DNA from 4 places in the Pseudarthrobacter sp. H2 genome. Region 1 is predicted to be linked to each of the others. Evidence: riboswitches for the same ligand, from Rfam matches in the RefSeq annotation. Region 1 holds a riboswitch; each other region holds the start of a gene.
What was found. Region 1 has a riboswitch for thiamine pyrophosphate ahead of thiO (glycine oxidase ThiO). Riboswitches for the same ligand answer to the same signal wherever they lie in the genome.

Region 1 (7,072 bases):
GTTATCCCTCCTGCTATCCCTCCTGCTTTCCCTGCGGGACGGCGGGCCCGTGGCCTTCCTCGGTGCACAGGCACAGCCGGTTCCCCTGCGCATCCGTGACCACCACCCAGTCGGGTGCGTGGTCGCGGTTCATTAAGGCTCCCGTGGCTGCCGTTTTGTCGAGCACGGGACCGGATTCGGTCTGGCTCCGGTGGATGTCCAGGTGGAGCCGGTTGGCGTTGGGCGTGTCGGTTTCCTGGAACCAGAGCGAAGGTCCGCGCCCGTAGGGGTCCGCGAGGTCGCCCGACCTGCCCTTGCGGTAGCCGAGGGCCACCCGCCAGACCTCGGAGACCGCCCCCGGGTCCTCCGAATCGATGCCCACTTCCACGGTCCGGTACAGCCCGGGTTCCGCGGTGGCGGCGACGGCGGCGGCCGCCGCGCTGGCCGCCGTCGCCGCCTTTACGTCCCGCGGCGTCACCTCGGTGCCGGCGTCGTGGGAGCTGTAGCGGAGAAAGACCCGGGTGTAGCGCCAGTCCAGGTCCGGGTGGTGGTTCTGCTCTTCGGCCAGGCGCCCGACGGCGGCGATCAGCTCGAGCGCCGCGGCCGGCGTGGGCGCCTTGTACACGGTCACCAGCCCGCCGAGACGGTACCGCCAGTCCGGCAGGCCCGCCAGGGCTTCAGCGACCTGGGGTCCGGTGAGGATGTCGTCCGTGGCTGCCATTGCGGGCTCCCTGCTCGTCGATGGGCTCTTGGGTGATGCGGCTGGCTGACCGGCAGGACCGGCTGCAAACCCAGGAGCGGCCGGACTCAGAGGAATTCGGCCCGGCCTTCCATGGCGGAGGACGCCAGGGCATGCTCGCGGCGCGGAATCCTGCCGGCCGCTTTCGCCAGCCTACCGGCGATGACCGCGTGTTTGAAGGCCTCCCCCATCAGCGCCGGATGCTGCGCCCGGGTCACGGCCGTGGCCAGCAGCACGGCGTCGCAGCCGAGCTCCATCGCCAGGGCGGCGTCCGAGGCCGTGCCGATTCCGGCGTCGAGGACCACCGGCACCGACGCCCGCGAGACGATCAGCGCGATGTTGTGCGGGTTCAGGATGCCCAGGCCGGTGCCGATCGGCGCGCCCAGCGGCATCACCGCGGTGGCGCCGAGGTTTTCCAGCCGCAGGGCCAGCACCGGGTCATCGTTGGTGTAGGCGAAGACCTTGAAGCCGCGGCCCACGAGCTGCTCGGTGGCATCCAGGAGCTCCACGGCGTCCGGCAGCAGGGTGTGCTCATCGGCGATGACTTCCAGCTTGACCCAGTCCGTTTCGAGGGCTTCACGGGCCAGCTCGGCGGTCAGCACGGCGTCCCTGGCGGTGAAGCAGCCCGCGGTGTTGGGCAGCACCCTGATGTTGTGGTCCACGAGCAACTGGAACAGCGAGCCCGTTTCCGCGGGCGAGTAGCGGCGCATGGCCACCGTGGTCAGTTCGGTTCCGGACGCGAGGAGGGCCGCGCCCAGCCCGTCCAGGCTCGGCGCCCCTCCGGTGCCCATGATCAGGCGCGATCCCAGCCGGACGCCGTCGACGATGAACGGATCGGGATCGGCAATGGCGGGGTTCAGCTGAATGGCCGCTGCTGCGGGTGCGGTGTTTTTCATGCCGTTCATCCTCCCTGTACTGCCGTGACCAGTTCGACGTCGTCGCCCTCGGCGAGCGCGGTGCCGTGCCACTGGCTGCGGGGCACCACCTCGGCGTTGCGGGCCACGGCGACGCCGAGCTTCCGGCCGTCGGCGGACCGGCCGTCCGGCGCAAGCATCCGGCCGGTGAGCTGGCTGACCAGCGTGCTGACGGAGGCGCCGTCGGCGACGGCGTGCTCCGCCCCGTTCAATGTGATGTTCATACTGCTTCCTTGCTGCGTTCGGTTTCCTGGGGGTGGTCGGTTTCCTGGGGGTGGTCGGTTTCCTGGCTGTGGTGGTCCGGTCCGGGGAGGTGGGAGAAACGGTCCGGCCGGAAACCGGCCCAGCGCGGGTCGGCCATGCCGTCCAGCAGCTGCCGGCAGATGGCCGCGGCGGCGGGGGTGAGCAGGACGCCGTGCCGGAAGAATCCGGTGGCGATGATCAGGCCCGGGATCTGCTCCCCGGCCCCGTTTCCGGCGGCGGGGAGCGCCACGCGGCCCAGCAGCGGCGCGTTGTCGGGCGTGCCCGGGCGGGCCCGGGCCGTGGCCTCGAGCAGTTCCAGCTCGGCCACCGCGGGCAGCAGCTGCTGGGCATCCCGGAGCAGCTGGTAGACGCCGCCGGCGGAGACCGCCGAAGGGTCCGAGGGAGCGTCTTCGCGCTGGGTCGCCCCGATCACCACGGTGCCATCCTGCCGCGGGACGATGTACACCGGAACGCCGCGGACCAGCCCGCGCAGGGTTGACGTGAGCAGCGGCTGCAGGTGGCCCGGCACGCGCAGCCGGAGGATGTCCCCGTAGACCGGCCGCAGCGGCAGCGTGAGCCCCGCCGGCAGGCCGCCGAGACCGGCGGCACCGAGCCCGTTCGCCACGATGGTCTCCTTCGCGCGGACGGTGCCGCCGCCGGCGAGGCTGACCCCGGCCACCCGTCCGTCCTCCCACAGCAGGGCGGCGGCGCGGCGCGCAACGGCACGGCTCCGGCTCTGGGTTCCCAGCAGGGCCGCCATCCGGGCGAGCAGCCGGCGCGGGTCCACCTGGTGGTCCGCCGGAATGTCGAAGGCGCAGGAAATCCCCGGGCTCAGCAGCGGCTCCCGGCCGCGCGCCTCCCGCACGGTCAGGGGCTCCACCGCGAGGCCGGCGGCCAGCTGGACGGCCCGGAGGTCCGCGAGCGCCCGGCGGTCCGCGGCGTCGGCCCCGACGGCGAGGGTCGGCGTCGTGAGGTAACCGGTTCCGGCATCGAGTTCAGTGTCCAGTCCCCTGTCCAGCCCCGCGGCGAAGGCCGGCCACAGGCGGGAGGATTCGATCATGAGCTCCAGGAGTGCTTCCTCCTGGTAGTGCAGTTCGCTGACCGGGGCGAGCATGCCGGCGGCGGCCCAGCTGGCGCCGCTGCCGGGGGCGTCGTCGATCAGGGCGACGGAGCGTCCCGACCGGATTGCCTCCCAGGCGATGCCGTGGCCGATCACCCCGCCGCCGATTACCGCGGCGTCGTAACAAACGCCGGACGTTGCGTCATCAGCCGCAGCGTCTTCACGCACGGTCGTATCACGCAGTGCCTTATCACGAAGTGATGGTGTGCCCATGCAGGATTCCTTCCCTACGCCGGTACTAGCCGGATCAGGTCAAGCGGTCGGCTCAACGCCCTCTCAGCCCGCCTGTGCCGAACGCCAGTGGCGTACCGGCCGCAGCGGGCTCCCGCGGTATGGGCCCAGTTTAGGGGAACTAGGCTGGTGTCATGAGCAAGGATGCCCTCCACACCACCGCCCGCCTGTACCTGTGCACCGACGCCCGCAAGGACCGCGGCGACTTCGAGGACTTCCTCGACGCCGCCTTCGCTGGCGGAGTCGATATCATTCAGCTGCGCGACAAGACCCTGGAAGCGGCCGAGGAACTCGAACTCCTCGAGATCCTGCACGCCGCCGCCCGCCGCCACGGGCGGCTGTGGGCAGTCAATGACCGGGCGGACATCGCCTCGCTGTCGGCGGCACCGGTGTTCCACATCGGCCAGAAGGACCTCCCGCTGGCGGCGGCGCGGACCTTCCTCGGCAAGGACACCGTGATCGGGCTGTCCACGCACAGCCCGGAACAGGTCGACGCCGCCATCGCGGCCTCGCCGGGCCGCAGCGGACTGGACTATTTCTGCGTGGGACCCGTCTGGGCCACCCCGACCAAGCCGGGGCGCTCCGCCGTCGGGCTCGACCTGGTGCGGCACGCCGCGCAGGCCCTCCGGACCACCCGCGCCGGGGCGGCCGGCAAGGACATGGTGCCGTGGTTTGCGATCGGCGGGATCGACCTCGGAAATGTCGAGCAGGTGCTCGAGGCCGGCGCGCGGAGGATCGTCGTGGTGCGGGCCATCACCGACGCCGATGATCCCGCCGACGCCGCACGCGCCCTGCTCAGCGCCCTCGACGCCGCCGACGCCGCGGACGCCTGAGCGGCAGCGGGGTCAACGGGGCAACGGGACTAACACGACAGCAGCCGGCTCAGCCGGTCAGTCCCAGTTGCGTCATCCGGCGCGAGTGGCTGGCCACGAGTCCGGCCGTCATTTCGCCGGCCGGTTCCCCGGACCGGCCCTCGTCCGCTCCCGTCAGGCCGGCGGGGAACGCGTGCTCAAAGCTCACCCGCTGGGCCTGCGTGAGGGCCTCGCCCAGCAGGCGCCTGGCCCACAGCGACAGCCGTGAGGCCAGCCGCGGGTCGGCCGCCAGGGCGGTCCTGAGGAGTTCCCGCAGGACCGCCGTGGACTCGTCGTCCGAGTGGATCCGCTCCACCAGCTCCCGCGTTCCGGCGTCGGCATGGCGGGCGACGGCGCGGTAGAAATCGGCGGACACCGTGTCGATCACGTAGGCCTTCATCAGCGATTCGTACCAGTCCGCCGGGCGCGTGCGCTCGTGGAAATGGTCCACGGCGGGCTGGAACGGCAGCATCGCCGCCTCGGCGTCGAGACCCATTTCCTCGAGCCTGGCGCGGAGCAGTTCATAGTGCTGGAATTCGATGACGGCGATGCCGGCCAGCACCGCGCGGTCGTGCAGGGTGGGCGAATAGCGGGCGTCGGATGAGAGCCGTTCGAAGGCCGAAAGCTCCCCATAGGCCATCACGCCGAGCAGATCCCTGAGGAAGCTGTTGTAGCGGGCAGGATCGGCCGGGGATGTGCTCATGATCCAAGACTAATGGCGCAAATCGGGCTAATCTGATTTTCGTGTCCCACCATCGTCTGACCCCCAGCGTCTACCAGCAACAGAACCAACTTTCCGCGGCGCTGCGCGCGCTGCGCACCACGCTGGAACTGCCGGGACCGTTCCCCGAGGATGTGCTCCGGGAGGCCGAGGAGGCCGTGGCCGGGCACAAACTGCCGGAGCTGGACCTGACGCGGATCGAGTTTGTGACCATCGATCCGGCCGGCTCCACGGACCTGGACCAGGCCCTGTTCATCGGCCGCTCCGGCGAGGGGTACAAGGTGTTCTACGCCATCGCCGATGTCCCGTCGTTCGTGGCCCCCGGCGGCGCGCTCGACGCCGAAACCCGCCGCCGCGGCCAGACGTTCTACACCCCGGACGGCCGGATCCCGCTGCACCCGGAGGCCATCAGCGAAGGCGCCGGCAGCCTGCTGGCCGGGCAGCTGTGCGCAGCGTTCGTCTGGGAGTTCGAGCTCAATGCCGCCGCGGAGGTGTCCTCCGTGCTCGTGCGCCGGGCCCGGGTCCGCAGCCGGGCCAAGCTCAGCTACCGGGGCGTGCAGGCCGAGCTCGACGCCGGCACCGCGTCCCCGGTGCTGCGCCTGCTCAAGGAAGTGGGCATCAAGCGGGTCGAGCTGGAGCGGCTCCGCGGCGGGGCGAGCCTGAACATGCCCGACCAGGAGATCGCACAGCTGCCCGACGGCGGCTACCGGATCGTCGCGGCCCCGCCGCTCCCGGTCGAGGACTGGAACGCCCAGATTTCGCTCATGACCGGGATGGCCGCGGCCGAGCTGATGCTCAAGGGCAAGGTCGGGATCCTGCGCACCATGCCCGCCCCGGATGAGGGCTCGCTGGCGCACTTCCACCGCCAGACGCACGCCCTGGGCAAGCCCTGGGACGGGACGATGAGCTACGGGGAGTACCTGCGCACCCTTGACCCCACCGATCCCCGCCAGCTGGCGATCGTGCACTCGGCGGGCCTGCTGTTCCGCGGCGCCGGGTACACGCCGTTCGACGGGAGCGTGCCCGGGGATGCGCTGCAGTCCGCCATCGGTGCCGCCTACGCGCACGCGACCGCCCCGCTGCGGCGGCTGGTCGACCGTTTCGTGCTGGTCATCTGCGAGGCGCTCAGCAACGGCACGGACGTTCCGGCGTGGGCCCGTGAGGCGCTGCCCTCCCTGCCGGCGATCATGGCGTCCTCGGACCAACTGGCCGCCAGGCTCGAGCGGCTCTCCCTGGACACCGTCGAGGCGGCCCTGCTGATCAACCATATCGGCCAGGAGTTCGACGCCGTCGTCATCTCCGGTTCGAAACCGGCCAGGAACGGCAACGGCAAGCCGACCGTCGACGACGGCAGGAACAGCGACGGCCGGAACGGCAACGGCAAGAACAGCAACGGCAACGGCCCCTCCGGGATTGTCCAGATTGCCGAGCCCGCGGTGACCGCACGGTGCCCCGGCGAACTGGAATCCGGCACGCAGGTCCGGGTCCGGGTGGTGTCCTCCGATATCGCCATCCCGGAGGTCCGGCTGGAGCTCGTGGGCTGAGCGCCCGCGGCATCCCTGCGCCCGCCGGCGCCGCCAAGGCCGCCATCGCCGGGCCCGCCGGCGCCGCCGCGGCCGGGCCAGTCGAGGTTCCGGGCCGCGTGCAGTTAGACTGGAGAGGTAGAAATGGATGCCCGGTCGTTGATTTCCTTGATTTTTGAATTCAACAAGCCCGCCCCTACGCGATCTTGAGACACACCCGCTGGTCCCCAGTGCCAGCATTTAGATAGCCCGCGATCGGCTTCCACTGGAATTGCTTGCGCGCCTGAGCGTGCTCCGGAACGGCCAGCCGGCCGGCCCCGTAGAGCAAGCGGCGCCAATGCCCAAATGAATAAGGAAACTCCCCAGTGAGTGAATTGCACACGCACCAACTTCTGATCGACGAATCCGGCACAGAAATCATTGAGCCGGAAGAGACCATTATCTCGGACGAAAAGCCGCACGAGATTGCCGAGAAGACCTTCGCCGACTACAACGTCCGGGCGGATATTGTCGAGTCGCTGGCCGACGCCGGTATCACCCATCCCTTCCCGATCCAGGCCATGACGCTGCCCGTCGCCCTGGCCGGCCACGACATCATCGGCCAGGCCAAGACCGGCACCGGCAAGACCCTCGGCTTCGGCATCCCCGCGCTGCAGCGCGTGGTCGGACCGGACGACGCCGGCTATGAATTGCTGCCGGCCCCGGGCGCACCCCAGGCCCTCGTGATCGTGCCGACCCGCGAGCTCGCCGT
Region 2 (7,072 bases), on a different replicon from region 1:
CGGTCCCGCGGCCGGCGATCGGGAAAGGGGAGGGCGCGGCAGCTATTTGCCGGCCAGATACTCATTGGTGAACAACGCCGTGGTGTCAAGGGGTTTGGAGAGGGGTTTGCCGCTTTCATCGGCCAGCAGGGCGGCCTTGTAGAGAAAATCCGCCAGCTGCTTCCACTGATCGGCTGTTTGGGTGCCGACCTGGCCGTCGGCGTCCTTGAGGTAGGAAGCACTCAGTTCTTCCTGGCTCTTGTAGACAAGCTGGTCGTCGGCGAAGATACCGGGGTTGGCGTCAATAAGTATTTTCGCGGCGGCGTCGGGTTCGGCTGCGGCATATTGGTATCCCTTTTGGAGGGCCTGGACGAATTTCCGGGTCACGTCCGGGTGTCCCGTGATCCATTCCCGGTTGCCTTCAATGATCACCGAATACTGGTCCGGCACGCCGTAGTCATGAAGGTTGAAAAACTTCATCGGAGTGCCGCGGAGGGTGGCGTCGGTGCCTTCCCAGGTCTTGAAGGCTGAGGTGAAGTCGACTTTGCCGGCGTACAGGGCTTCGTAGGCGGATGTGCCCAGGGTGACGCGGCTGAAATTGCCTGTTCCGCCGGCGTTCCTGATGGCATCTGCGGCTTCGGTAGGGAACGTGGCACTGGGCCCGGCCGTGCCGAAGGTTTTGCCATCGAGGTCTTTAGGGCTGGTAATGTCCTTCCGGCTGGCCAGGACGCCGATGGCTGTTGCATCGTGCTGGAGCACCGACATGACCGAGGTGTTGGCCACCCCTGCTGCTGCGGCGAACGTAGCCGTGTTTTGGAAGCTGATTCCGAAGTCCGCCGCACCCGAGTTGATGAGGGTGTCGGTGGAGGACTGGCTGTAGGGCAGTACCTGGACGTCGAGTCCGGCGGCGGCGAAATAGCCTTTGTTGATCGCCACGTACAGCCCGGTGTGGTTCGTGTTGGGCGTCCAGTCCAGGGCGAAAGTAATGAGTGTGGTCCCGGAAGAAGCCGGAGTGGGACTTCCTCCCGAACCGGCGCAGGCTGACAGGGCTGCCATGGCGGTAAGGGTGAGGGCGCTGACCGCGCCCACGAGGAAGCGTCGTTTGTTCACGAGAAGTCCTTTCCCCGCGTATGCGGAGCGTTTGCTGGTGCCGGATAGACGGTGGCCCGTTTTCCGCCGGGAATATCCGGCCGCGCGGTGCCGCGATTTAGGAGCGGCGCGGGGGCCGGAGAGGGAGATATGGCTGGGCGGGGTATATGGGCGGTTGCGGTGTTCATTGGGTCCATTCCTTGAGAAACTCTTTGGCGCTGCGGGCAGGGTTTTCGGCGGCACAGATGGCTGATATCACGGCGATGCCGGCCGCTCCGGCGCACCTCAGTGCCCTGACATCGGCCGGGGTTATGCCGCCGATCGCGACGCAGGGCAGCAGCGTAGCGGCAGCGATAGCGGCGAACCCCTGGATGCCCAGGGGTGCCGGATGGTCCGGTTTGGTCGACGTCGGACGGATCACGCCCACGCCCAGATAGTCCACGGTCCCTGAGGGCAGGGCGTGCAGCTGCGCGAGATGTGCGGCCGTGTTGGCGCTCAGCCCGATCAACGCGTCCTGGCCAACAATTGCCCGGACCTGGGGTGCCGGAAGATCGCTTTGACCGATATGGACGCCGTGGACAGCCGCACCGCCCGCCCGGGCGGCGAGAAAAACGTCCACCCGGTCATCCACCAACACCGTGGCCCGGTCACCCACGGCGTCGGCGGTACGCATCACCAGATCGTAGAACCGGGCGGCGCTGGCCGTTTTTTCCCGGATCTGTACCATTCGCACGCCTCCGGCAACGGCGGCGCTGACCGTCTCCACCACTCCGCGTTCCCCGCACAACTGATCATCAGTGATCAGGTAAATCCCCGCGGTGAAGCCAGTCCTGCCGGCGCCTGTCATGAGATAGCCACTCTGGACCGGATTGTTTCGGCATCCACAGACCCCAGCGCATCCAGGAACGCGACCGCGAAACTGCCCGGGCCGCGGGCGCCGGCAGCGGCGATTTCGGCAGCGACGGTATACACCGCGGTGGCTGCAGCCGTCGCTGCCAGACGGTCGCCATCCACAGCCAAAAAAGCTGCGGTGACCGCACCCAGTGCACAGCCACCCCCGGTGACCAGGGTCAGATAGGGGTGGCCGTTACTGATCCGGATCACGTCGATGCCATCAGTAATCAGATCAACGGCCCCGGAAACGGCCACGACGGAACCGTGAACACTGGCTAGGCGGCCGGCCGCTGCCAGCGCACTGTCGGGAGTATCGACGGCATCAACACCACGGCCACCTGCCCCCAACCCGGCCAGTGCGATAACCTCTGAAGCGTTGCCCCGGATAGCGGTCGGGGCGTAAGAGAGCAGTTCACTGGCAAGGGCAGTACGCACCGGCAGGACACCGACCGCGACCGGGTCAAGAACCCACGGACTGCCTGCCTCCTGAGCGGCCGAGGCGGCTTCGACCATGGCGACCCGTTGCTCCGCGTGGGGAGTACCCACGTTGATCAGCACTCCGGAAGCTATCCGGGCAAACTGGCCGGCCTCGGTGGGGACATCAGCCATGGCTGGCGCCGCCCCGAGGGCTAGAAGCACATTCGCGGTGAAGTTTGTCACAACCGTGTTGGTCAGACACTGCACCAATGGCCCCGTCTCCCGCAACCGGGCGAGCATCGTGCAGACATGGTCAGGTGTCAGGCGAACAGTCATCCGCAACATCCCTTCGCTAGTACGAACTAGATCAGGTTCAACGGGTCTTATCTCAGCCCTGTTGCCCAGGGCACCCCGTGTCACTCTAGAAAGCTTACTCCCACGTAGGCACAGGCGCGCATCAGCCGGAGAGCCATGGCTTGGGGCCGGCAGGGTGCAGCGATGGCAGTGACGGTGTTGGTAACGCTGTCACGAGCCGCAATTGGCGCGTCCGCGCTTCGCGGCGCCAACACCGGGGCGCTTCAGAAAACGGAAAAAAATACCACGCTAAGGGCTCGCAATGAAATAAGTTCGTTTTTGTGTGTTTGACGGCTACTGTTGTGCTATGGCGGATTTGGAGGAGTCGTTGGCACGGCGGTTCGCGGTGCTGCGGCCGCATCTGAGCGAGTTGCAGCGCCGGTTGTGGCTCGGAACCGAGGCGGACGAGCTGGGATCGGGCGGCGTGGCGGTGGTGGCCCTGGCCGCGGGTGTTGCCGCGGACACGGTGCGCCGGGGACGCAGCGAGGCCCGGGGCCTGGATGCCGCCACCGTGGTGCGGTCCCGGCGCCCCGGCGGTGGCCGTAAGCGGGCCGAGGAGCACGACGCCGAGCTGGTGGCGGCACTGGAGGCCCTCATTGATCCGGTCACCCGGGGCGATCCGATGTCGGCGTTGCGGTGGACCTCCAAGTCGGCCCGGACCCTGGCCCGGACGCTGACGGAGCAGGGCCACCGGGTCAGTGAGTTCGTGGTGCGCCGGCTGCTGCACGAACTCGGTTACAGCCTGCAGGCCAATGCCAGGACCGCCGAGGGCGGCCAGCACCCGGACCGCGACGCCCAGTTCGGCCACCTCAACGACAAGGCCGCCGGGCACATGGCTGCCGGGAACCCGGTGATCAGCGTCGATACAAAAAAGAACGGCCGGGAATGGTCACCGGCGGGGCAGCCGGTCCCGGTCAAGGTCCACGACTTCATTGATCCCGCCCTGGGCAAGGCCAACCCGTACGGGGTCTATGACGTCGGAGCCGATACCGGGTGGGTGTCCGTGGGCACCGACCACGACACCGCAGCCTTTGCTGTCGCCACCATCGCCTCCTGGTGGAAAACCGTGGGGGCCGTTGCCTACCCCGCAGCCACGGGGCTGCTGATCTGCGCGGACGGCGGTGGCTCCAATGGCTACCGGACCAGGCTGTTCAAGACCGAACTCGCAGCCCTGGCCGCCCGCACCGGGCTGGCCATTACCGTCGCCCACCTGCCGCCGGGCACCTCGAAGTGGAATAAGATCGAGCACCGGCTCTTCTCCCACATCGCCATGAACTGGCGCGGCAGGCCCCTGACCAGCCATGAAGTCATCGTTGAGACCATCGCGGCGACCACCACCGGCAACGGATCCAAGGTCCACGCCGAACTGGACACCACCACCTACCCCACCGGCGTCAAGATCCCCGATGAACAGATGAAAGCCCTCGAAACACACGGCATCCTCACCCGCGAGGCCTTCCACGGCGAATGGAACTACACGCTCAACCCGCCAACCCGCGACACGCCCGAACCCGAATGAGTTAATTCATTGCAAGCCCTAAGCCTTGGATGGTGATCGTAGGGGCCTGAATTTGCCCGTGCCGATCCGGTGCGGCCTGCAGGACAATGAGGTGAGACACCAGATTTCAGCCCGACTCGGCGGTGGCCAGCGGCCGGTTTTCCGTTTAGCTCAAGCGGCGGGCAGTGCGTCCGGGATGCGCGGCTTGGCGTTGCCTGCGAAGGTGAACCTGGCGTCGTCGCCTTCGCTGTCCACGTCCAGCACAACGATGTCGCCGGCGTTGATCTCGCCGAAGAGGATCTTCGGCTGTCGCCGCCAAGGAGCGGCGGACACTCCGCCTTGCCAGACCCAGCTGCAGGATTCCCAGAACACCGATACCGCGTGGCGGTGAGCGTCCAGTCCCGGCAGTCACCGTCCACTGCTGTACCTTGGCAACGACAACGTCCAGCATCGGGACACGGCACCGCTCCACGCGGCCTGACGGGCATCTTTTGCGGGCCGGCTATATGTGTCAATGGACAGTCAGTTCGACGCGAAAGCCCATGGCTAACCCTGCCAGATGGATGTTCGGCACAGGGACAGGAAGCCCTACGTTTGAGTCGGACACCGCACGGATTATTCGGGCTTCGGCGGATGAGGAAATTTCATGCCAGAGGGGATCGAACGGTGAGCCTCCTGCGAAGCAACCATCTCACTCGTATCGCCTGGCCCTGACCGGGCTGGTCGCCACGGCGATCTGTTTCCGCGGTGGAATTGATGGCATCGGTGTTCCGAGTGCAGAACGTGCGCCGCTTCCGCAGATGACATATCGAAGGTGGCTACGGGCGGCACTCCTTGAGTAGCCGATCCTCCAGGCGATGAAGGATAGCTACAAAGCGGCTTGGGTCGTTTAGCGCCCTGCCGAGGATCAATGCGCCCTGGATGCCGGAGACGACTTCCTCAGCCAGTTCCTGTGGATGCTCGGAATGCCCGCCCTCTTCCAGGGCCTGCCGCAATGCCTCGGTCCAGTCAACGAAGTAGCCGGTGATTTGGTCAACGAATTTGTCCCTCTCCGCCCCCAACGCGAAAGCACCAACCAGGCAGATTCGATGTCCTGATGCAAAGTAGTCAATGATGTCGCTGAACATCAGAGTCAATCGTTCGTCCAGGGGCAGGGCTGACTTCAGCGGAGCAAATATCTTGGCCTGAAACCAGCTTTCGATATCGGCAAGAACCGTTTTTGCCATCTCGTCCTTGCCTCCGGGGAAGAAATTATAGAGGCTCCCCTTGCCCAGTCCTGTCGCCTGGGAGATCTCCGAAAGGCTCGCTCCAGCGAAACCGTGGGAGCGGAACACCTCGGCCAGTTGGGGTACGGCGTCGGCTCGCGTGGCGATCATCTTGGGCACGAGGGGCTCCTTTCTTCTTAGAGGCCAAGTTCACTCAGGCCCAGATGGGCCTCCGGACGAGGACCTCCCCGGTCCCAGTGAAACTTCCGCTCAGACTCACTGATGACGACGTCGTTAATGCTCGCATGCCTCCACCGAATCAGCCCGCGCTCGTCGAACTCCCAGTTCTCGTTTCCGTGGGAACGGATCCATTGCCCATCTTGGTCTTGCCATTCATAAACGAAACGAACCGCGATCCTGTCGCCGTCGTAGGCCCACAGTTCCTTGATCAGGCGATATTCCTGTTCGCGGGCCCACTTGTCAGTCAGCAGTTGGATGATCTGGTCGCGCCCCTGGACGAATGTGGTGCGATTCCGCCACCAACTGTCCTCGGTATAGGCCAGGGCCACTTTCAGGGGGTCGCGGGTGTTCCAGCCGTTTTCTGCGGCTCGAACCTTTTCGATGGCAGTTTCGAGTGTAAACGGGGGAACCGGAGGCCTGGTGTCCATGGCTTCGTCCCTTGATAGTCTCAAGTGTTTGTACCAATCGTTACACACTTGTCCTTGTTCATCTAACTTGACGCATCAGCATGCCTCTGACGGGGATGCGACAACCGTAGTGGAACCGGGTTCCAGGGGTTTGTTCATTTCAGTTGTCGTAAGGCAGTGAATCGTGTCGTCGGTTTCTGACCCGGTACAGTCTGGCTGCTCCCTGCCGAAGCTGGCCGGCCTGCGCTCATTCACGCCGCTGGCGGGAAGGTGCGTCAACTGTAATGACACCGGCAGCAAAAATGCGTCAAGAAGCGTGATCGCGCGTCAACTTAGATGGAAAAGGACAACACTTTACCGGACGGTACAACCGTCACGGACACAAGGAGACTAAAATTTAGCCGATAACGGATCTTATGTAAGGTAGAAACGATAGTAAACTATCAGTTATGGTTCGGTCCTTGTCCCTGGCAATTGGGATGAGTCAGTTGTCCCGTCTCATTTAAGTTGACCCACGGCAACCCCGGAATCTCGCGGGTTCGGTCAACTGTGGTGAGACAAATTTACGATTTCGTCTCACTACAGTCGGGCCAAAGTGAAGAATCTCCGGGCGGGCTGTCGATCCAAAAACCGCGGCAATACAAGGAACTTTAACCGTTGGTCCAACTGTAGTGGGACAGACTGGCGGGATGGGCCAACTGTGGTGAGATTGGGCCGTCTTGGATGAGACAGGACAACAGCCAGTGCCTTTCGGCGTCTCACTCAACCTGTCAGTTCCCGCGTCGGCGCTGACAGGTCGAATGGGATCGGACACTTTTCAGGGATCGAGCGAGCTTGCGGTTAATGGCTTCGATGTCCAGGAAGCCGGGATCAAAGGGCTCATCGGTGCCGGTCATTTCGGCGACCCGCGCCGAAAATTCAACGTGGTCAGGATGGGACGGGTCGGCCAGGGCGTCCAGAATCTCCTCGAACCCGGGCATACCTCCGGA
Region 3 (7,072 bases), on a different replicon from region 1:
GTGGTGTACCTCCTCCTGGCAGGTGTTCTGTTTGCCGGCCAAGGGTGGCGGCAAGTGTTCTCACGCCTTACTGCTGGACTTCCCGGCCCTGTGGTGAGGCCATCGGGTGCGGCGATCACTGAGGCGATGCGCCGGGTCGGAGCAGCACCATTGCGTGAACTGTTCGATCTGCTCAAAGGGCCAGCGGTCACCAGCGCCAGGCAGACGGTGCAGTTCGCAGGCCGTCTGGTGGTCGCGATCGATGGCACCCAGATCCCGGTCGCCGATACTGACGCGAACCGGGTGATGTTCCCCAAACCCCGTGGCGGCCCGAACGGGGAAGCGGGATACCCCATGATCCGGCTGGTCGCACTCGTCGCTTCCGGTACCCGATCGGTGATCGAGGCCGTGTTCGGCAGTGACAGGACCGGGGAACTCAGCTACGCATCCCAGGTCGCGGCCGCGCTACGACCGGGGATGCTGCTGCTCGGAGACCGGAACTTCGCCACCTACAAGTTCTTCACCACCGTCACCGGGACCGGGGCCGGGTTCCTGATCCGCGGCAAGAGCGGAACCGGCGCGATGAAACTCCCCGCCACAACCCGCCTCCATGACGGCTCGTACCTCTCGAACGCCGGCGGCGTGCCGGTCCGGGTCATCGACGCGGAAGTGACGGTCAGGACCGAAGCGGCCACCCGCACCGGCGAATACCGGCTGATCACCACACTGCTGGACCCGCGGGAGGCGCCAGCACAACAGCTGGTGAGGCTCTACCACGAAAGGTGGGAGATCGAGACCGCCTATTGCGAACTGAAATCCACGATCCTGGGCGGGCGGGTGCTCCGAGGCCGGTATCCCGCGGCAGTCACCCAGGAAGTCTGGGCGCTGCTGACGGTCTACCAGGTGCTCCGCACCGCGATGGCAGACGCGATCCTGGACCGGCCCGATATCGATCCCGACCGGGCTTCGTTCACCACCGCGCTCCGGGCCGCCCGCGACCAGATCATTCAGGCCGCAGGGATCATCACCCACAGCACAGTCGACCTTGTCGGCCGCATCGGGACAGCGATCCTGGCCGAACTCCTGCCCGCCCGCCGCACCCGGACCCGGCCCCGCGTGATTAAACGCGCGATCTCCAAATACCGCGCCAAAGGACGCGACATCGACCGGCACACCTATCCCGCGACACTCACCACGAGAATCTTGACCCCCGACCCCAACAGCTAACCAAACGGCATTGAGGCTAACGGGGGCACCGAGACGGACCTGACGTTGCCGGAACGGGCCCGCCTGAAGGAGCTCGAGAGGGAAAATCAGGAGCTGCGAGCGGAGACTCTGTTCCTGAAAAAAGCAGCCGCTTACTTCGCGTGGGAGCAGCGGCAGTGAGCAAGTACGAATACATCGACTCCCAAAGACGGAGCCCGCCAACCTGAATTCGGTTGTGAAGATGTGCCGCTGGCGGGGCGTCTCAACCTCCGGTTTCTATCACTGGCTGACGCGCCCGCAATCGGCGACTGCCACCCGCCGGAAGGCCCTGATAGCGCGGATCCAGCACTATTTCGAGGAGTCCGAAGGCACCTACGGGTATCGCCGGATCCACGCGGACCTCGCGGCGACTATCGAGTGGTGTGTCTCCAAAATAGTTTGTGAGTTTCCTGTTTAACTTGGGTTATGTCTAATCCCGCTCCGCCTCTGGCGTTGACCGATGGTCAGCGTGCCGTACTGGAGGTGCTGTCGAAGTCGCAGACGGCGTCCCATCGTGAGGTGCAGCGGGCACAGGTCTTGTTGATGGCCGCGGAGGGGCTGGCCACCGAGTCGATCGCGAAGGTAGCGGGGACGAGTCCGGGGACGGTGAGGTCGTGGCGTGCCCGGTTCGAGGAGGAGGGCCTGGCGAAGCTGGGGAAGGTCCGTGCCGGGCGGGGCCGAAAGCCGGTGATTCCGCAGTCAAGGATCGATGAGATCGTTGACTTGGCGCGGAACTCGAAGCCGGAAGGGCATACGCACTGGTCGGTGCGGACCATGGCTGCCAGGTCCGGGGTGTCTCCGGCGCAGGTGCAGCGGATCTGGGCGGCGCGCGGGCTGAAGCCGCACCGGGTGGAGGCGTTCAAGCTTTCCACCGATCCGAGGTTTGAGGAGAAACTCATCGACGTGGTGGGCCTGTATCTGAACCCGCCGGAGCAGGCGATCGTGTTGTGCATGGATGAGAAGTCCTCGATCCAGGCGCTGGACCGGACCCAGCCGTCGCAGCCGATGAAGAAGGGCCGGTGCGAAACGATGACCCACGGCTCCTTGCGCAACGGGCACCACGACCCTGTTCGCCGCCCTGGACGTTGCCACCGGCAAGGTGATCGGATCCTGCCTGCCCAAACACCGCCACAGCGAGTTCCTGAGGTTCCTCAAAACGGTTGAGAAGGAAATCCCGGACGGACTGGCCGTGCACCTGATCCTGGACAACTACGCCACCCACAAACACGCCAACGTGCGGGCCTGGCTGGACAAACATCCCCGGTTCCACCTGCATTTCACCCCGACGTCCTCATCCTGGCTGAACCTGGTCGAGCGGTGGTTCCGCGAGCTCACGGACAAGGCCCTGCGGCGCGGCGCCTTCCACTCCGTACCGGATCTGATCGCGGCGATCGAGGGCTACCTCGCCGCCCACAACGATGAGCCCAAGCCCCTCGTCTGGACCGCGACCGCCGACTCAATCCTCGAAAAGGTCGTCCGCGGCCGCGTCGCACTCCAAGCCGTCAAGCAAAACTGAGACAGACCACTAGGACGGCTCCGCCGACGTCCCGGCGACCCGCGCAGGACTCGGGCGCCCGGACCCCCAATCGCTCGCATAGCTCACTCCGTCGACAATGGGAGCCCGCGGCCTCAACTTCCCCGCAGTAAGGGCACCAAAACGGGCGTTTTGGTGCCCTTAGCCAAAATGTCCCTTGCAGGACAGCAGTTCTACGACACGGACGTCGACGGCGGGCACGTCTTCCACTGCTCCCTGGGCCTGGCCGCCCAGGAAGGCTGGCTCGCCGACCAGCAATGGGCGGCCATCGCGAATGATTTCATGCAGAACTTCATGCAGAACATGGACTTCGCCGAGGACGGCGGAAAGGCCCCGGCCTGGTGGGTTGCAGTGCGCCACGGACTGAGCAGGAACGGCAACGACCACCTTCACATCGTGGCCAGCATGGTCCGTGACGACGGCACCAAATGGAACGGCTGAAAGAGCAAATACATGTCCCAACAGGTGGGGTACCAGGCTCTGACGCTTCCGACGCTACCCGCCTCTGAGGTGCGCTGTATGTTGATGCGGTTATTGGAGGTGTCTATTTTGGGGTTTTCAGGGCCGGCCGGTCCACCGGGGGAGACCGGTGCCCGCAGGTACGGGAGGTCCGGTGGTCGCGCCGCGGTGTCCGGCACGGGAGCCGTTTGGGAAACAGTTCGGGCAGGACACGGCGGCAGCACGGTTAGGTGCGGGCGCTGGTTTGGCCGGGGGCGGGTATACTCGCTCCCAGTGACACGGGGTGCCGGGCGGCTTGATTGGCCCGGCTGAGATGACACCCGTTGAACCTGATCTAGTTGACACTAGCGAAGGGATGTCCTGCAACGGTTCGCACGGTCCTGGCGCCCGGATCGCATCCTTTCGCCTTATCCGAAGGTGAAGAAACTGATGGAACTGGCAGAACAAATCGTTCTTGTGACCGGCGGCGGACGGGGCCTGGGCAGCAGTATTGTGCAGGCGTTCGCGGCCCGGGGGGCGCGGGTGGTAATCAATTACCGCCGCAGCGCCGAAGCCGCCGGGGAACTGGCCGCCGGTTATGGCCCCGAGCACGCTGTTGCCCTGCAGGCTGACGTCACCGACGCCGGTCAGGTGTCGGTGATGCTGGAGCAGGCCCGGTCCCATTTCGGTTCCGCCGTCACCACTGTGGTCAATAATGCGCTGGCCGATTTCTCGTTTAACGGGGATGCCCGCTCCGGTGCCGGGGATATTTCATGGGCGGAGTTCGAGGCACAGTTCGCCGGCAGTGTCCGGGGGGCTTTGAACACGACCCAGCAGGCTTTGGAGGGGATGCGCGGCCACGGGTTTGGGCGCATCATCAACGTTGGGACCAATCTGTTCCAGAACCCGGTGGTCCCGTACCACGACTACACCGCGGCCAAGGCCGCCCTGGTGTCATTGACCCGCACTATGGCCAAGGATCTGGGGCAGCACAATATTGCCGTGAACATGGTCTCCGGCGGCCTGCTGCGCACCACCGATGCCAGCGCCGCAACCCCGGAGGAGGTCTTTGACTACATTGCCGCTTCGACCCCCCTGGGTAAGGTCACCACCCCGGCCGAGTTCGCCGATGCCATCTTGTTTTTCGCCTCGCCTTGGGCGCGGTCGGTTACCGGGCAGAACCTGGTGGTCGACGGCGGACTGGTCATGGACTAGGCGGCCTGTCGATGAACGGGAAACGGCAACTGCATTTGAACGCTTTCCTGCTGGGAGCCGGCCACCACGGTGCTGCCTGGCGGCGGGCCGGATCGCCGCTGGAGCAGCTCGGAGAGATCGGTTATTATGAGCGGCTCGCACAAAGCGCCGAACGCGGCCTGTTCGATGCCGTGTTCTTCGCCGACGGGCAGTCCGCCGGTGACGTCGGCGCCGGTCCGAGATGGTTTCTGGAACCGTTGACCGCGCTGGCGGCCATGGCCCGGGCAACGGAGAACATCGGGCTTATCAGCACCGTCTCGGCCACCTTTTATTCCCCTTTTCATGCCGCCCGGTTGCTCGCCTCCCTGGATCACATCAGTGCCGGGCGTATCGGGGCGAACGTGGTCACGTCCATGTTCGATGCTGAAGCCCGCAACCACGGGCTGGAAGCGATGCCCGACCACGGGCAGCGCTACGGCCGCGCTGCAGAGTTCATTGAGGTAGCGCTGGGGTTGTGGGACTCATGGGCTGATGATGCGATGGTTCGGGACAGGGCCGGGTTCTATGCCGATCCGGCCCTGGTCCGGCCGTTGCATCATGAGGGGGGCCACTTCCGGGTGGAGGGGCCCTTGAATGTGCCCCGGGGCCCGCAGGGACGCCCCGTGCTGTTCCAGGCCGGTGCTTCCGGGGCCGGCCGGGACCTTGCCGCCCGGTACGCGGAAGGGATTTACGCCGTGGCCTACGATCTTCCCAGCGCCCAGGCCTACTATGCGGATATGAAACAGCGGATCGCTGCTGCCGGGCGTAATCCGGAGAAGGTAGCGATCATGCCCGGATTGGTGACGTATGTGGGCTCCACCGCGGCCGAAGCCCGGGCCAAACAGGACCGGACGGATGCGCTGCTGCCCACCGCAGAATCCCTGACACGGCTGGGCACGTTCGTGCAGCAGGACTGTACCGGCTGGGAACTGGACGCCCCCGTGCCGTCCCTGCCACCGGCGGCAGAATTTACTGGGCCGCAGGGCCGTTATGCCACCATATTGCGCATTATTGAAACCGAACGTCCCACCGTGCGGCAGTTGCTGGGGCGCCTGGCCGCAGGCGGGGGCCACTGCACCATGGTCGGCACGCCGGAGCAGATCGCTGATCAGATGGAGCTCTGGTTCCGCTCCGGCGGCGCTGACGGGTTCAACCTGATGCCCCCGCTGCTGCCCGATTCCCTGGACGAGTTCGTCGATGACGTCATCCCCGTCCTCCAGCGCCGGGGACTCTTCCGCACCCGCTACACCGCCTCGACGCTGCGCGGGCATCTGGGGCTGGACCGCCCGGCTGTTGGCGCCCCTGCGTAAGAGCGCCACTACGGCAGGGCGGCGGTTCCGATCATCCAATACCGTCCGGGACAGGGTTGCCACAAGCTGGCTTTGTCCCTCGTGAAGACACCGGGCTCCATGCGGGCGTATTGGATAGCCTTCCGTCAGGAACGTCCTTCCTCCCTGGAGTCCCCTCGGGCTTTGTGCTTTCAGGCCCGAGGCCTTCCGTGGGCAGCATCCGTGGTGTCGTTGGGGTTGCCGGGGCGGTGAAGGGTTTCGAGGAGTTGGAGTTCGTAGTGGGCGAACCGGGCCGAAGCCATCGTCGAGAGCTGACGTGGCCTGGGCAGGTCGATGCGGAGGTTTAGGCGCACGGAGGCGGGCCGGGGGCTGAGTACGACGACCCGGTCGGCCAGGTAGATCGCTTCACGGATGTCGTGGGTGATCAGGACCGCGGTCCAGGAGTTGTGGGACCAGACATCTTGAAGCCACGCCTGCATGTCGGTGCGGGTGAGGGAATCGAGGGCACCGAAGGGCTCATCCAGTAACAGGACGTCACGGTCCTGGACCACTGTGCGCAGCAGGGCGGCCCTTTGCCGCATGCCTCCGGAGAGCTCAAAGGGATGCGAGTTCTCAAAACCGGACAGCCCGAAGGCCGGGAAGAGGCTGGCGGCACGTGCCCGCGCGGTCTTTTTGCTTCCACCGCGGACTTCCAGGCCCAGGGCGGTGTTCTGGAGGATGGTGCGCCAGGGAAAGAGGAGGTCTTTTTGCGGCATGTAGGCGAAGTGTTCACGTTCCCCGGTGACGGCGCGCCCATCGATGAGGATTTCGCCGCCGCGGGGTTTTTCTAGGCCGGCCATGATGTTGAACAGGGTGCTCTTTCCGCATCCGCTGGGACCGATGATGGCAACGAATTCTCCTTGTTGTGCGGAGAAGTCGACGTCCTCGATGACGTGCCGGGATTCTCCGCGCCCGAGATCGAAGGATTTGGTAATTGCACGTACTTCGACCCTGGGTGCCGCAGCGGTGGTTTCAGACATGGCGGTTCCTGCGTTCCTTGGAGTGCCAGGGGATGATCAGCCGCTCGGCGGCGTAGGTCAGCAGGAACAGGCCCACACTAAGGAAGGCGGTGACTGCGACTGCTGCCAGTACGAGGTCGGTGCGGAACGAGTTTTTCATCGTGGCCATGTAGATACCCAACCCGTCCCGGGCCCCGATGTACTCGGCGAAAATGGCGCCCGTAACAGCGTAGGCAATGCCGATCCGCAGGGCTGTGAAGAAAGAGGGAAGAGCCGATGGAAGGCGTACATAGACGAATTGCTTCCACCGGTTGGCGCCCATGCTGCGCAGCAGATTGCCCGCGTCACGGTCGGTG
Region 4 (7,072 bases), 1.2 Mb from region 1:
ATGGCCCGTCCCCGCCTGATTCCGTGGAGCAGGCCCGCGTGGTCCAGGCACGGCACCGTCTGGGTTTCAATCTGTTCAAGCTTGAGCTCGAAACTGAAGCCGGTGGTGTCGTGGCCGGTGGTGTGCCCCGGGTTCAGGCCCGACATCAGGGCGTCGGCGAGCGCAACCGGGGAACCCGTCCCCGGGTCCACAATCAGCAGCTCTTCCTCAACACCGAAGGTGCGCATGCATCCATTGTGCGCAGGATGGGAGGAAGTGCGCCACACCACGGGGTCACATCGCGCCCATGCCGGGCCGCCGCATGGGCGCGATATGACCCCGCGTTGCTTGAATCAGCGGCGGTCAGTCCTGGAAATACTCGATCTTCGCGCCCAGGGTGTTCAGCCGTTCGGCCAGGTCCTCGTAGCCGCGTTCGATCACGTAGATGTTGCGCAGCAGCGAGACCCCGCGGGCGGCGAGCATCGCCAGCAGCAGGCAGGCGGCCGGGCGGAGCGCCGGCGGGCAGCCCACTTCCGCCGCACGCCATTTGGTGGGCCCGTTGACATAGATCCGGTGCGGATCGAGCAGCTGCACCTGGGCGCCGAGCTTGTTCAGCTCGGTCAGGTAGATGGCGCGGTTGTCATAGACCCAGTCGTGGATCAGGGTCTGGCCCTGCGCGTTCGCGGCAATGACCGCGAAGAACGGCAGGTTGTCGATGTTCAGGCCCGGAAACGGCATGGGGTGGATCTTGTCCTCGGGCGCGTTCAGCGCGGAAGGCTTGGTGGTGACGTCCACGAGCCGGGTGCGGCCGTTGCGGGCCAGGTACTCACCGGACACCTCCAGCCGCTGGCCCATCTGCTCCAGCGTGGCGAGTTCGATTTCCATGAACTCGATGGGCACCCGGCGGATGGTCACTTCCGAATCCGTCACGATGCCTGCGGTGATCAGGCTCATCGCCTCGATCGGGTCTTCGGACGGGAAGTACTCGATGTCGACGTCGATCGACGGGCGGCCGGTGATCTTCAGCGTCGTGGTGCCCACGCCGTCGATCTGGACGCCGAGCATCTGCAGGTAGAAGCAGAGGTCCTGGACCATGTAGTTGGGGCTGGCGTTGCGGATGATGGTGCTGCCAGGGCGGTGGGCGGCGGCCATGATCGCGTTTTCGGTCACGGTGTCGCCGCGTTCGCTGAGCACGAAGGAACGGTCTTCGGTGTCCGACGGCGGCGCCTGCACCGCGTAGAACCCGGACTTCGCCTCCACGCCGAGGCCGAACTGCCGCAGCGCCTGCATGTGCGGCTGCACGGTGCGGGTGCCAAGATCGCAGCCGCCGGCGTACGGCAGCCGGTATTCGCCGGATTCGTCCAGCAGCGGGCCCAGCAGCATGATGACGCTGCGGGTCCGGCGGGCGGCCTCCACATCCATGGAGTCCAGGTCCAGGACCGCGGGGCGGCGGATCCGGAGATCGTTCGCGTTGAGCCACGTGCATTCGACGCCGATGCTGGCCAGCACCTCGACGATCCGGTTGACCTCCTCGATCCGGGCCAGGCGGCGCAGCGTGGTGGTTCCGCGGTTGATCAGGCTGGCACACAGCAGGGCCACGCCCGCGTTCTTGCTGCTGTTGACGTCCACGGACCCGGACAGGGTGCGGCCGCCTTCCACCCGCAGATGGGTCATCTGCGGCCGGCCCACCTTGACGATGGGCCGGCCGAGGATTGCCTCCAGCCGCTGGATCATTTTCAGGCTCAGGTTCTGTTTGCCCTGCTCCATCCGGGCGATGGCGCTCTGGCTGGTCCCCAGCTCGGTGGCGAGCTGTCCCTGGGTCCAGCCCTTCTCCCCGCGGGCCTCGCGGAGCAGCAGGCCTACATGTTCGGCAGTCTGTTGAGTCATTCCAACAAAATATCACGGATGAGTTATTTGCCCCAGCAATTGGGGCCTGGGAGCCATTTATCTCACACAAATACCCGTCCCGTGCGATAAAGCCGGGGGGTGATCCCGCCGGGGTGTGATCCGCGGCGGCTACTGCCGCGTCAGAAAGACGAGGTTCCAGGTGCCGGCGGCCAGGGCCGCCGCGACGGCAGCCGCGGCGATCCCGAGTCCGCCCAGCAGCACCCACAGGTCCAGGCCGCTGAACGTCGAGGGCCGCGCCCAGGTCCGCTGCGCCCCGCCGAAACCGCGGGCCTCCATGGTCACGGCGAGCCGGGAGGCACGCCGGATGGCCTGCACGAGAAGCCCGAAGCCCTGCCCCAGGGTGGCCCGGACGCGCTGGTAGGGATTGCCGTGCGAACCGACGCCGCGGGCCCGCCGGGCCATGCCGATGGTCTGCCATTCCTCGGCCATGAGTCCCACCAGCCGCATGGCCGCAAGGGTGCCGAGGACGAAGCGGTGCGGCAGTTTCGCGTTCTGGGCCAGGGCGTCGGCCAGATCCGTGGGGTCCGTGCAGCTCATCAGCAGCACGGCCGGCAGCGCGATCGCGAGCCCGCGCAGCATGAAGCCGAGTCCCAGCTGCAGCGAGCCGGCGCTGATGGACCAGATGCCGGCGTCGAGCAGTATGCTCCCGGTGTCCGGAGCCAGGATGGCGGTGCTCCAGCCGCCCAGCGCTGCCGCCAGGATCAGCGGCCAGCCGCGCTGCCACAGCAGCATGGGGCCCAGCCCCGCCAGCGGGAAGAGCAGCAGCTCGCAGGCCAGCGCCACCGACGCCGAAACCCAGTCGATGGACAGCGCCAGCACCAGGGTGATCAGTACGACGGCGGTGAACTTGGCCAGCGGATTGGCGCGGGCCAGGAGCGCATGGTTGCCGCCCAGGCTTAAGGCTTCCCTCATGGCGCCGCGACCCCGGGCAGCTCACGGCGCGGCGCCCCGGGGCCGTCCGGGCCGGGTGATCCGGCCCCGGGTGCGGCCAGGCTGAGCTGGGTCCCGCCCAGGACGGCGGTGAATTCCGCGTCGTGCGTCACGGAGACGACGGCGGTGCCGGCGTCGAGGAGCTCGGAGAGGAGGGAGGCCAGCTCGGCCCAGGTGTTGGCGTCCTGGCCGAAGGTGGGTTCGTCCAGGACGAGGACCTGCGGGTGGGCGGCGAGCACGGTGGCCACCGAGAGCCGCCGCTTTTCGCCGCCGGACAGCGTGTAGGGGTTGGCGTCCACCAGTTCCGCCAGCCGCAGCCGTTCCAGCAGTTCGTCCACGCGCTCTTCGCCCCGGCCCAGGTGGCGCGGGCCGAACATCAGCTCGTCGAGCACCCGGCCGGTGACGAACTGGTGCTCCGGTTCCTGGAACACGGTCCCGATCCTGGCGATGAGTTGCTCTGCCTTCCATTTGTACGGGTCGATCCCGGCGCCCGCGCTGAGCTCCAGCGTGGCGGAGACCGCGCCGGAGACCGGCCGCAGCAGGCCGGCCAGGGTCAGGGCGAAGGTTGATTTCCCCGAGCCGTTCGGGCCGGTGATGGTCAGCGCCTCGCCGGCCCGGACCTGGGCGGTGATGCCGGACTGGACGGGGCGCGGCGGGATGGAACGGAAGCCGCCGCGCGGGCCGGCCCGGCGCGGCCGTTCCCGGGACACCGCAAGGTTCTCCGCGGCCAGCAGCAACTGCCCGGCGGCCACCCCGGCGGCGCCGGCTGGCCCCGCAGTGCCAGCGGGCGCCGCGGCCGTCACAGCGGCCACCCCGGCCGCGCCGGCCGCCAGGTCCCCGGCACCGGCGCGGGCCCGTGCCGGCGGGACATGTCCCGGAACCCAGACACCCGCTGCGATGAGCATGTCCCGTGCCTGCACCAGGACCCGGTCCGGCGGCCCGTCGATCAGCACCGCGGACCCGGTGGCGGATCCCGGCTGCAGCACCACGATCCGGTCCACGAGGTCTTTCCACACGGCAACCCGGTGCTCCACGACCAACAGGGTGGCCCCGGTCTTGTCCAGGCAGCGGCCCACGGCGTCGCGGACCTCGAGGACGCCGGCCGGGTCCAGGTTGGCGGTGGGTTCGTCGAGCAGGAGCAGCCCGGGACGCATCGCCAGGATCCCGGCGAGCGCGAGGCGCTGCTTCTGGCCGCCGGAGAGGGCCCCCGTCGGATGGTCCAGCGGCAGCCGGGCCAGCCCGACGTCGTCGAGCGCCTCGTGCACGCGCCGCCAGATCTCGGCCGGGGGCACGGACAGGTTTTCCGCCCCGAAGGCGACGTCGTCGCCGAGGCGCGAGAGCACCACTTGGGTCTCCGGGTCCTGCTGCACGAGCCCGGCCCGGCCCCGCTGGGCGCGGGGCGGGGCGCCGTCGATCAGCAGGCTGCCGGTCTCGTCGGCGTCCTCCGAGTCCGCCGGGGACGCCGGGGAGCCAGCAGCCGCCGCTCCGGCGGAACTGTCGCCGAGCACCCCGGCGAGGGCGTGGAGCAGGGTGGACTTGCCGGCGCCGGAGGGGCCCAGCAGCAGCACCCGTTCCCCGGGGCGGATGTCGAGGTCCAGCCCGTGGACCGCGGGCCGGGGCCGGCCGGCGTGCCGCCAGCCCCAGCCGCGGGCGGTGACCGCTGCCGGGCGGACGCCGTCGGAGGTCATGAGTCGTTATCCGTTGTCAGGAGAGGAACAGTCACGAGGGGAACAGCGCGGAGCCGTCAGGAAAAGACGGGTTCCGAGGCGGCCTTGCGGGAGGCGAAGGAGCTCAGCACGCCGGTCTTCGCCAGGCCTCGGGTGGCCAGCCAGGACAGTGCCCCGGCGATCACCGCACCGGAGATGGCCATGAACAGGATGTACGCGAGCTTGTCCCCGGCGGCGTAGGCGATGTTCCAGCCCCACGGCGCGAAGGAGTCATTCAGGGCGCCGAACAGTCCGGCGCCGGCGCCGGCCAGCAGGGAAACCGGCAGGTTGAACTTCTTGTACAGGATCGCAGCGAACACCAGTTCCGCGCCGAGGCCCTGCAGGACGCCGGAAATCAGCACCGTGGTGCCGTACTGCGAGCCCATGATCAGCTCGCCGGTGGCCGCCACCGTTTCGCAGAACAGCGCCGCGCCCGGCTTGCGGATGATCAGCATGCCCAGCACCGCCGGGATCAGCCAGCCGCCGGCGTAGAGTCCGGTCAGCGGCGGGTAAATCGCATTGACGGGTGCGGAAATGAGGTTGGCGCCCTGGGACCAGGCCCAGAAAATCACGCCGCCGGCGACCGCGATCAGTGCGGCCACCACAATGTCCACCACACGCCAGTTGTAGCCGGACCGGGTGAGCGTCTTCCGTGCAGAAATATCAGTCATGTCGTCCTCCTGAGGAACAGGAGGGGAGACGGCTCCGGCGGGCCGCGGCTTGTGCCGCCGCCCCGGGCCCCCTGAGAACTCGACTCCCTTGCGCCGGTACTAACCGGATCAGGTTCGAGGGTCTGCGGCTGTCCGCACTCTCAGCGCCCACCGTTGGTTTCCCTGGATTCCTCCAGATGCCCGACGGCGGCGCTCCCCTGTCGTATTAAAATCATGTCGTATTAAGATCGCCCTTATGGGCATTGCTTAGTTTACACCTGCCAGGCCGCGTTTCCCCGCGCTGACTGGCCACGGCTCACTGACCGGAAGCTGAATCTCTTGACGCACATACCAGCCACACCAGCCTCTTCCCCCGGCCAGGACCCGGCCGATGACCGGGCCTATGACCCTGACTCCGCCGGACCGCAGCCGCAGGGGTCCCTGGCGGCGCTCATCGGGCGCATCCTGGCAGAAATGGACGAGCTGCAGTTCCAGTCGTTCAGCAAGGACGACGCCCTGGACCTCGGACTCCTCCTGGTTGAATTCGGCAGGCAACGCTCGCTGCCCATCGCCATCGACATCAGCAAGGGCGAGCAGGTGCTCTTCCACGCGGCGCTGGAGGGCGCCACCCCGGACAACGAACTGTGGGTCAGGGCCAAGCAGCGCACGGCCGCACGGTACGAGGTCCCCTCGCTGCTGGTAGGCCTCCGGGCACGGGCTGCGGGCGGAAGGATCGAGGACAACGCCTGGTTCGACCAGAAAACGTACGCCGCCCACGGCGGCGCCTTCCCCATCTATGTGAGGGGCACCGGGGCGGTTGCCACTGCCGCGGTCTCGGGCCTGCCCCAGAAGGCTGACCATGAACTCGTCGTGGAGGCCCTGTCCGAAATCCTCGGCCGCACCGGGACGCTAGGCTAGGGGCAGCCCTGTTCCCTCCCGCAAGGAGTCCGAAGAATGAACATCATGATCAAACTGCTCGGCACCGGCATCAGCCTCCTCGCCGGATTCGCCGGGACCAAGCTCGTGGACGCGGTCTGGGAGAAGTCCACCGGCAACAAGCCGCCCAAGGGCCACGACGACGACATTCCCACCACCCTGCGCTCCGCCCTGACCTTCGCGCTGATCTCCGCCTCGGTCAGCGCCATCATCCAGGTCCTCGCCAACCGCGGCACCCAGCGCGCGATCACGCGCTTCGCCAAGACCCAGGACCTGGTCTAGGCGCAACATCTGGGCGGACTCCCGCCGGCTTCGGGGTCTGAGACTGGTAAGGAAATTCACGTCTAGGCCGGCGGTGCGAATTCCGGCTTCGGATGGCGGAATCTCTCGGTTTAGACGGTGGTGTCGCCGGCGCGTTTGATGGCACGGTAGGCGGTTGAGCGCGCTACCGCGAAGAGTTCGGCAAGTTCCACCGTCGTGTGTGTCCCCGCCCGGTGAACGGAGACCAGGCGGGCTTCCTGTGTCTTGGAAAGCTTGGGCTGCTTCCCCCGGAGGCGGCCCTTTGCCTTGGCGACCGTCTTGCCTTCGCGGGTCCATGCGCGGATCAGGTCGGCTTCGAATTCGGCGACCATGGCCACGACGATGAAGAGGAGCCGGCCGACGGGATCGGTGGGGTCGTGGACGGAGCCCCCGATGCTCAGCTTGACTTCGCGGCGGGTGAGTTCGTCGACAATGTCCTTTGCATCGCGCAGCGACCGGGGCAAGACGGTCGAGTTTGGCCACGACCAGGGTGTCCCCGGCCCGGCAGGCGGCCGGCGCTTCCCTGAGTCCAGGCCGGACCCGGTTGGCGCCGGTGAGGCCCTGGTCCCTGAAGGTCTTCTCCGGCGTCACCCCGAGGGTGGCCAGGGCGTTTTTCTGGGCGGTGAGGTCGTGGTCGTTGGTGGATACGCGGGCGTCTCCGAT

Region 2: it holds a riboswitch for thiamine pyrophosphate, as region 1 does, so the genes downstream of both, thiM (hydroxyethylthiazole kinase) here and thiO (glycine oxidase ThiO) in region 1, are expected to answer to the same signal.
Region 3: it holds a riboswitch for thiamine pyrophosphate, as region 1 does, so the genes downstream of both, ACQCSZ_RS25090 (3-oxoacyl-ACP reductase) here and thiO (glycine oxidase ThiO) in region 1, are expected to answer to the same signal.
Region 4: it holds a riboswitch for thiamine pyrophosphate, as region 1 does, so the genes downstream of both, ACQCSZ_RS22380 (ECF transporter S component) here and thiO (glycine oxidase ThiO) in region 1, are expected to answer to the same signal.

The regions. Positions count from the first base shown of each region.
Region 1 is NZ_CP189594.1:741,736-748,807, reverse strand. It holds gene ACQCSZ_RS03585 (4a-hydroxytetrahydrobiopterin dehydratase) at 14-700, opposite strand; gene ACQCSZ_RS03580 (thiazole synthase) at 787-1,614, opposite strand; gene thiS (sulfur carrier protein ThiS) at 1,620-1,856, opposite strand; gene thiO (glycine oxidase ThiO) at 1,853-3,208, opposite strand; TPP riboswitch at 3,202-3,334, opposite strand; gene thiE (thiamine phosphate synthase) at 3,361-4,059, shown strand; gene ACQCSZ_RS03560 (ferritin-like fold-containing protein) at 4,109-4,780, opposite strand; gene ACQCSZ_RS03555 (RNB domain-containing ribonuclease) at 4,822-6,342, shown strand; gene ACQCSZ_RS03550 (DEAD/DEAH box helicase) at 6,687-7,072, shown strand, end outside.
Region 2 is NZ_CP189595.1:129,987-137,058, reverse strand. It holds gene ACQCSZ_RS25070 (ABC transporter substrate-binding protein) at 43-1,035, opposite strand; gene thiE (thiamine phosphate synthase) at 1,253-1,915, opposite strand; gene thiM (hydroxyethylthiazole kinase) at 1,912-2,715, opposite strand; TPP riboswitch at 2,707-2,803, opposite strand; partial or broken gene ACQCSZ_RS25055 (ISAzo13 family transposase) at 3,041-4,246, shown strand; gene ACQCSZ_RS25050 (hypothetical protein) at 4,403-4,564, opposite strand; gene ACQCSZ_RS25045 (TetR/AcrR family transcriptional regulator) at 5,050-5,607, opposite strand; gene ACQCSZ_RS25040 (DUF1348 family protein) at 5,634-6,104, opposite strand; gene ACQCSZ_RS25035 (plasmid pRiA4b ORF-3 family protein) at 6,854-7,072, opposite strand, start outside.
Region 3 is NZ_CP189595.1:137,568-144,639, reverse strand. It holds gene ACQCSZ_RS25110 (IS4 family transposase) at 1-1,206, shown strand, start outside; partial or broken gene ACQCSZ_RS25105 (IS3 family transposase) at 1,219-1,624, shown strand; partial or broken gene ACQCSZ_RS25100 (IS630 family transposase) at 1,651-2,740, shown strand; gene ACQCSZ_RS25095 (relaxase/mobilization nuclease domain-containing protein) at 2,909-3,199, shown strand; TPP riboswitch at 3,487-3,590, shown strand; gene ACQCSZ_RS25090 (3-oxoacyl-ACP reductase) at 3,647-4,411, shown strand; gene ACQCSZ_RS25085 (LLM class flavin-dependent oxidoreductase) at 4,423-5,739, shown strand; gene ACQCSZ_RS25080 (ABC transporter ATP-binding protein) at 5,910-6,737, opposite strand; gene ACQCSZ_RS25075 (ABC transporter permease) at 6,730-7,072, opposite strand, start outside.
Region 4 is NZ_CP189594.1:4,816,576-4,823,647, reverse strand. It holds gene ACQCSZ_RS22400 (glutamate--cysteine ligase) at 1-227, opposite strand, end outside; gene ACQCSZ_RS22395 (UDP-N-acetylglucosamine 1-carboxyvinyltransferase) at 343-1,866, opposite strand; gene ACQCSZ_RS22390 (energy-coupling factor transporter transmembrane component T family protein) at 1,996-2,799, opposite strand; gene ACQCSZ_RS22385 (ABC transporter ATP-binding protein) at 2,796-4,505, opposite strand; gene ACQCSZ_RS22380 (ECF transporter S component) at 4,562-5,194, opposite strand; TPP riboswitch at 5,262-5,403, opposite strand; gene ACQCSZ_RS22375 (heme-degrading domain-containing protein) at 5,522-6,091, shown strand; gene ACQCSZ_RS22370 (DUF4235 domain-containing protein) at 6,128-6,391, shown strand; partial or broken gene ACQCSZ_RS22365 (recombinase family protein) at 6,502-7,072, opposite strand, start outside.